One region of the Streptosporangium sp. NPDC050284 genome, then DNA from elsewhere that is predicted to be linked to it. Evidence: riboswitches for the same ligand, from Rfam matches in the RefSeq annotation. Region 1 holds a riboswitch; the other holds the start of a gene.
What was found. Region 1 has a riboswitch for cyclic di-AMP ahead of ACIBH4_RS14510 (hypothetical protein). Riboswitches for the same ligand answer to the same signal wherever they lie in the genome.
Positions count from the first base shown of each region.

Region 1 (3,363 bases):
CCGTCCGGCGTTCTGGCTGAGTGAGGTGACGGTCTCCGGCGAGTACTGGGCCCGGCTGAGGGCTCAGCACGAGCAGTCGGGCCTGTGGCCGGTTCTGCTGGAGGACTCCGTCCAGCCCTGGTCGGCCGGCCAGATCGCCCCTGACACCGCCGCTCAGATCGACAACTACAACGCCGCCGCGTTCATGGCCGAGGTGTGGTCCGACTGGATCGCGAGGGCGACCCTGGACCAGCTCGAACTTCTCGACCCCTACGGTCCCGAGTGTCCGGGCCCGGCGCCCGGGGGAAGGCTCGCCGCCGATCCCGGTGTGGTCGCCGACTGGTACGCCGGGTTGGTGGCCGAGCGCAGGACCCCGCTCGGGCTCGTCGCGGTGGAGCGCGGGGCCGACGCCCTGGCCGTGATGGGCTGGCAGGGCGCCCTGAACCACAACGAGTGGATGGTCCCGCTCGCGGCCGTCGTACGGAGCTGGGAGGAGAGGTTCGGGGTGCGGGTGGTCGGGATGGGTTTCAACACCCTCGACCTCAGCGTCGCCGCGCCTCCGACGACCTCCGAGCACGCCCTGCACGTCGCGGCGGAACACTGGACGTTCTGTCCCGACAGCATCATCCAGGGGGCGGGGACCCTCATCGACTACGCCGAGCAGATCAAGGGCAGGAACGCCTGGTCGTTCTGGTGGGACTGACCGGACGGGGATGACCCGGGGGCCCATCCCGGATCTCGGGGAGGAGCTTCGTCCGGCGGGACGGGCTGTCGGCCGCCGGTGGAGGCCCCCGCGCGGGTCCGGGGGCGGGGGTTCTCGCGGCGAATGACGGCATGGGGAAGGCGTTCTCGCTGGTAGGGCGGGTGCCGACCTGGCGGGGCGATCGATGGGGCTTCCTTGAAGCTTTTAGGTAGATCTTCTGGGTTTTTCGTGGTGTTTGCTTTGCTTTGTCCGATTTGGTGGGTAGTGTCCACTGTTATCGGTTGGCGACCTGCCCTTCACAAGAGGAGGCGGCCGGCCGACGTCGAATCCCGAGGGCCCGCAGGGCTCCGGAGCCGGGGAACCAATTTTCCGGGGTGAATCCGCCGCGAACGCGCGGCGGTAGGGCAACTCCACCGCCCGAACCCGTCAGCTAACCCGGTAGACGAGATGGAGAGGAGATCCCCTCATGGATCACCGCGTCACCACGTCGGTGGACCCACTGTCCGCACCGACCACCTGAACTTTCACGCCGCCCCCCGCCCCTCGACCCGCCGCGCCTGATCGCGGCATCTTCAGGACCGTGCTCCGCGTAGCGATCGGCTGATCCGACTACGCCACCTTTTCCGATGAGCGCGTCCCCGCCGGTGCACCCCTTCGGTGTTCGCACACGGCCGCCCCGTTCCCTCGTGAAAGAGCCCTTTCTCCATGCACCCCTCCTTTGGTATGCACAAGAACGACCTGAACAAGCCCCGTCCGGGCGAGCGACCCTCGTACAGGAACACCTCCCTCGGGCGCGGCCTCGCCGCGGCCCTCACGGCCGCGAGCCTTCTCCTCTCCGGCGGTGTCGCCCTGGCGCTTCCCGCCTCCGCGGCCCCCGCCTCCACCCGCCTCGCGAACGACCCCGCGGCCGCCGCGCCCGCCGGTACCGAGGCCGTTCTCCTCCAGGGTGCGACCACGGCCTCCTACTTCTGGGACGACTCCTCGGGCCGGGCCGGTGACACCGGACTGCCCGCCAGCGGCAAGCCGATGCAGAAGGGCATGATCGCCAGCCCGAGCTGGCCCCTGTTCACCGAGGGATACGTCCTCTACAAGGGCAAGAAGGCGAAGTTCTTCGTCGGCGACCGCGGCCCGGGTACCCCCTCCAACCGGGGCATCATGATCGACATCGACGCCAAGACCTTCGCCGACCTGACCGGCGGCACGTTCAACTCCCGCACACTCGGCGTGGACGGCAACGGGGGCATGGGCCACATCGACATCCAGTACGTCGTCACCAAGTGGGGCAACGGCACGGGGATCAAGAACCACCCCGTCGCGTTCTCCACCGGCGCGTGGAACCGCAGGGACACCAGCCCGGCCCAGCCGCCGACGACCGTCTTCGCGATGGCGAGGAAGCTGGGCATCGGCCTGCAGACCCAGCTGGTGAGTGCCGAGGCGCGGCCCTGGCTCGGCAAGCCCAAGGTCATGGTCGAGCACGTCTCCGAGCATGTCCCCGACGGCGTGGCCGCGGAGAAGAACTGACCCCGACGGCGCGACAGCCGGGAAGAACCGGCCTCCGCCACCGCCACCGTCCCCGGCGGCGTGGCGGCCCAGAAGAACCGACCCCTCCGTCACCGTCCCCGAGGTGCGGAGGGTTCCGGTGCGGTCCGCGCCTGTCGGGGCGCGAACCGCAGCGGAGGATCAGACTTCGAGCTTCTCCTCGATGCCGCGCAGGCTGTGCCGGGCGAGCGCGAGGTTGGCCCGGCTCCGGTCGAGGGCCAGGTAGAGGAACAGCCCTTTACCGCTCCGGCCCGAGATCGGGCGGATCACGTGATACTGCGTGCCGAGCGTGATGAGGATGTCCTCGATGCCGTCCTTGAGGCCGAGCGACTCCATGGTCCGCATCTTCGCCCTGACGACCTCGGTGTTACCCGCGGCCGCGACCTGGAGGTCGAGGTCCTTGGACCCGCCGAGCGCGCCGAGCGCCATTCCGCTGTTGTAGTCGACGACGACCGCGCCGATGGCGCCGTCGATCGCCATCATCTCCTTGAGCGAGATGTCCATGTTGCCCATTACTGTCTCCGATCACTGGGATATCGATGTGCGTGAGCTGACGGCGGCGAGTCTGTCCGCCGTTTTGCGGCCCTCCAGCCTGAGCAGCCCGAGATTGGTCCCCGGGCGTGCCAGGACTGTGAGAACGATCTTGGGTCCGGCGGCGTAGAACGCCGCGTAGCCGTTGGTTCCGGAGATCAGCGTCTCCTCGAAGGCGCCCTTGCCGGCGATGCCCGTCATCCGGCGGCTCAGGGCGAGCACCGCGGAGGAGAGCGCGCCCGTCTGCTCGATGTCGTTTCTCAGGTCGCTGGCTATCGTCAGGCCGTCGACACTGCACGCGATGCTCCCGTCCACGTCGGGTACGCGTTCTCGCAGCATCGCCATCTCACGGCGTATCTCCTCGCGCAGTTCCACCGGCATCCTCCTTCCGATCAACTTCAGCGTCCGTAGCCTTATCGGCATGTGACCGGGCTCAAGTCATTGCCTCCAATGCGTTCCTGAGCCGGATGAGCAGGTTGACGTCGGCCGGGTCCCCGTTCGCCCTGGGGATCCGCTCCGACGTCTCCACGGAGCCCGTCCCGGCCGCCGGGATCTCCGTGGCGCCCTTCGTCCGCCTGGGCAGCGGGTCCGGCGCGGCGGGGGCCTCGGCC
Region 1 covers NZ_JBITIZ010000005.1:268,778-272,140, forward strand. The annotation lists gene ACIBH4_RS14505 (DUF4253 domain-containing protein) at 1-682, shown strand, start outside; cyclic di-AMP (ydaO/yuaA leader) riboswitch at 993-1,142, shown strand; gene ACIBH4_RS14510 (hypothetical protein) at 1,388-2,203, shown strand; gene ACIBH4_RS14515 (hypothetical protein) at 2,363-2,734, opposite strand; gene ACIBH4_RS14520 (roadblock/LC7 domain-containing protein) at 2,747-3,127, opposite strand; gene ACIBH4_RS14525 (hypothetical protein) at 3,186-3,363, opposite strand, start outside.

Region 2 (3,363 bases), on a different contig from region 1:
GGCGGGACGGGGCCTTCGCAGCGGCTGGGATCGCAGCCAGGCGAAGTCGTGGGTGACCAGCTCGACTCCCCTGGCACGTACGGCCTTCGCCAGGTCGGAGGGCACCGGCAGCGCGGTGAAGATCGACAACCGCCCCGCACGGGCGGCGGCGCGCAGCCTGAGCCCGGCCGCCGTGGCGAGGACGGTCCTGAGCCCTCCCGCCTTCCCCCTCGCCCTCAGCAGGGGCGTTCCCGCTCTGCCGGTGAGCAGTTCCAGGAGCCTGATGGTGGCGAGCCCGTCGTCGACGATCACGATCCGGCCGGGGGACGCGGTGAGCCAGCGGAACTGGACCTTGCCGGAGAAGGCGTCACCCACCGCCCAGGTCTCACCCCGGCGAGGCCGGGGCATGTCCGGGCGTGCCGGGGTGAGCTCAAGCCCTCTCGGCAGGGTGAGGCGGCCGAGTTCGCGGCCTGTCACGGCCAGCGGGCGGAGTTTCGCCCGGGGGACGAGATGGCTGCGGACGCCGAGCAGCCCGGCGTGGTGGGCCTCCACCGCGCAGAGCATCTGCAGCGGGGATTCCACCCAGGCGATGGCCGAATCCTGCTCCCGCGCGTGGTCTCGACCGTCCTCCACGCCGGGCGATGACCCGTTCACGACTGGCACAACCTAACCCGGTGGCCTTAAGGAGCAGGGAACTGCGGATGAACAGCCGACCACGCGCGACTGCAGATGATCTTTCCGGCCTCCGCCTTTCCGTGGCCGCCGTCCGAGGTCGGATACGACCGGATGTCCGTCGACCAGGTCGTCGGGCGGGGAGGCGTCGGCCCCGAACTCGAACCGCAGCCCTCTGGAGGTTGGGAGGACCTCCGGGCATGGTCGCGAGCCGACGGATCCCGCGTGCGCTCTCCGGCCCTTTCATGGGAGAACCCCTACCGTCCGCATACTTTTTACTATCGAATATTTGTTCGAAAATATGGCGAGCACAAGATCTTCGATGGAGGCCTTCCTCCTCGCGCGATAGCACGCCCGGGCCGACGCTTCGCGGGCGGGCCCGGTAAGCCCGAATCGCCGTGAACACGGGGGATCCCGGACACCCTCCCCATCCCCGCGGGAAGACGCGCCCGACGTCGGAGGGACATGATCGACTTCCTTTCCCCCGCCCGGCGGCCCCCTGCCGTACCCCCTCATTTGGGACGTATTACCAAGTCAGAGCAATGTGTCCTACTTGTAATCGTCTGCCCTGTTGTCGTACGTTCGTCCTGTTCATGGCAATTGTCTAGGTCTATACAGGTCTGTGCATTGCCGTCACATTGCCCGACCGTGCTCCACCCGGCGGAACCCTCCGCCATCGGTGAGCACGGCCGCCGAATCCGCGAAGTCTGCGGAACCGGGGAACCACGTTCCTGGGGTGAATCAACGCACTCATGCGTCGTAGGGCACTTCCCAGCCCGAACCCGTCAGCTAACCCGGTAGGCGGTATGGAAGCGAAGCAAGGAGCCGAACCCCCACATGACCAAGCATCGCCTCACCTCCACCCCCCGCGCCGCCTGCGCCATCCTGGGCGCCTGCGCCGTTCTGGCGACCGGCACCACCGGCGCGGCCCTGGCCGACAGTCACAGTGTCGTGAACGCACCGCCCGCCGACACCCGCGCGCAGGGCACCAGTGCCGCGAAGACCCCCCTGCAGGTCGTGGCCGAAGGCCTCCCCAAGGTCTCGGCCGCCCAGGTCCTTGACATCGCCTCCAAGCAGATCGGCGTCCGCGAGAACTCCCGGGGCGGCGGAACCAAGTTCCACTCCTGGTACATGTCGAGCCCCCGCGCCATGGAGACCATGGCCCGCGACGGCGGCAAGAGCGTGTACGAGTACGCCAACGCCCCCTGGTGCGCGATGTTCGTCTCCTGGGTCGGCGAGACGGCCGGCATCCGCCCCACGATGGGCTGGGACGCCTACACCGTCACCCACGCCAAGTGGTTCAAGAACAACGGACACTGGGGCACCACCCCCACCCCCGGCGCCGTCGTCTACTTCGACTGGGCCGGCGGCAAGAGCATCGAGGGCATCGACCACGTCGGTTTCGTGAAGAAGGACAACGGGAACGGCACGATCACCACGATCGAGGGTAACACCGGCAACGGTGTCGTCGAGGAGCGTGTCAGGCCCGTCTCCCAGATCGTCGGTTACGGCTACCCGGTCTACTCGGACTGACTCCCAGCCGACCCCTGGCCGCCGCCCGGCCCCCTCGCCGGTGAACGCGTGCGGCCCTCACGCTTCCAGGGGCACCGCTCGAACGAGCGGTGCCCCTGACGGCGTTCCATCTTGCCCCCTCCGCTCTTCCCGCGAGCCCCGCGCGACCACGAAATGCCCCAACTGGTATGCCCGTGAGGTGGGAGCGCTCCCAATCACCCTTGTGGGAGGTATGTACATTTTTCATACCAAAAGTCCCACCTAAAGCGACCGGATGTAACGGTTGAGTTTCGGCATATTGACGTCCTGGTTGCCTATCGTCCACTCTTCGTGGGAGCGCTCCCAAAAGCACATTGAGGAACGATCTCGTCGCGACGACCGCGTTTGTCGGGGACCGGTCCGCGATGTCGCCTCCCAATGAAATTCGGGCGACCACCTGAGAGGGGTCCGGAATGTTGAACAACAAGCGACACGGCAAGCTCGCCGCCGTCGCGGTCATGGCGGCCACCGCCCTGGCCATCACGTCATGCAGCTCCAGCGAGCCGGCGGCACCCGCCGCGGAGGGCGGTTCCTCCGCCCCGGCCGAGCCGGTAACCATCACCGTGCACACCTTCGGCGGCGGTGAGAACTTCGGCTACGACAAGGCCGTGGAGACGTGGAACGCGGCGAACCCGAACATCCAGGTCAAGTACCAGAACCTGACCGACCGTTTCGAGGACGTCTATCTTCCGCAGCTGCTCCAGCGCCTGCAGGCCAACAGTGGCGCGGCCGACATCATCGCCCTGGACGAGGGCGCGATGGGTCTCATGAAGGCCCGCCCGCAGTTCTTCACCGACCTTGCCGAGTACGGGCTGGACAGCCGTAAGGCCGACTTCCCCGCAGCGAAGTGGGACAACGGCATCAACGCCGACAACAAGCTCTTCGCGCTGGGCACCGACATCGGTGGCATGACCATGTGCTACCGCAAGGACCTGTTCGAGAAGGCGGGCCTGCCCACCGACCGCGAGGAGGTCGGCAAGCTCTGGCCGGACTGGAACGCCTTCAAGGCGATCGGCGAGAAGTTCAAGGCCGCCAACCCCGGCAAGACCGACCCCAAGTTCCTCGACGGCCCGAACACGCTCTACAACGTGATCCTGTCGCAGGAGGCGCCGAAGAACGGCAACGTCGCCTACTTCGACAAGAGCAACCAGCTCATCATCG
Region 2 covers NZ_JBITIZ010000001.1:907,458-910,820, reverse strand. The annotation lists gene ACIBH4_RS03915 (hypothetical protein) at 1-633, opposite strand, end outside; cyclic di-AMP (ydaO/yuaA leader) riboswitch at 1,332-1,470, shown strand; gene ACIBH4_RS03910 (CHAP domain-containing protein) at 1,489-2,184, shown strand; gene ACIBH4_RS03905 (extracellular solute-binding protein) at 2,616-3,363, shown strand, end outside.
Region 2: it holds a riboswitch for cyclic di-AMP, as region 1 does, so the genes downstream of both, ACIBH4_RS03910 (CHAP domain-containing protein) here and ACIBH4_RS14510 (hypothetical protein) in region 1, are expected to answer to the same signal.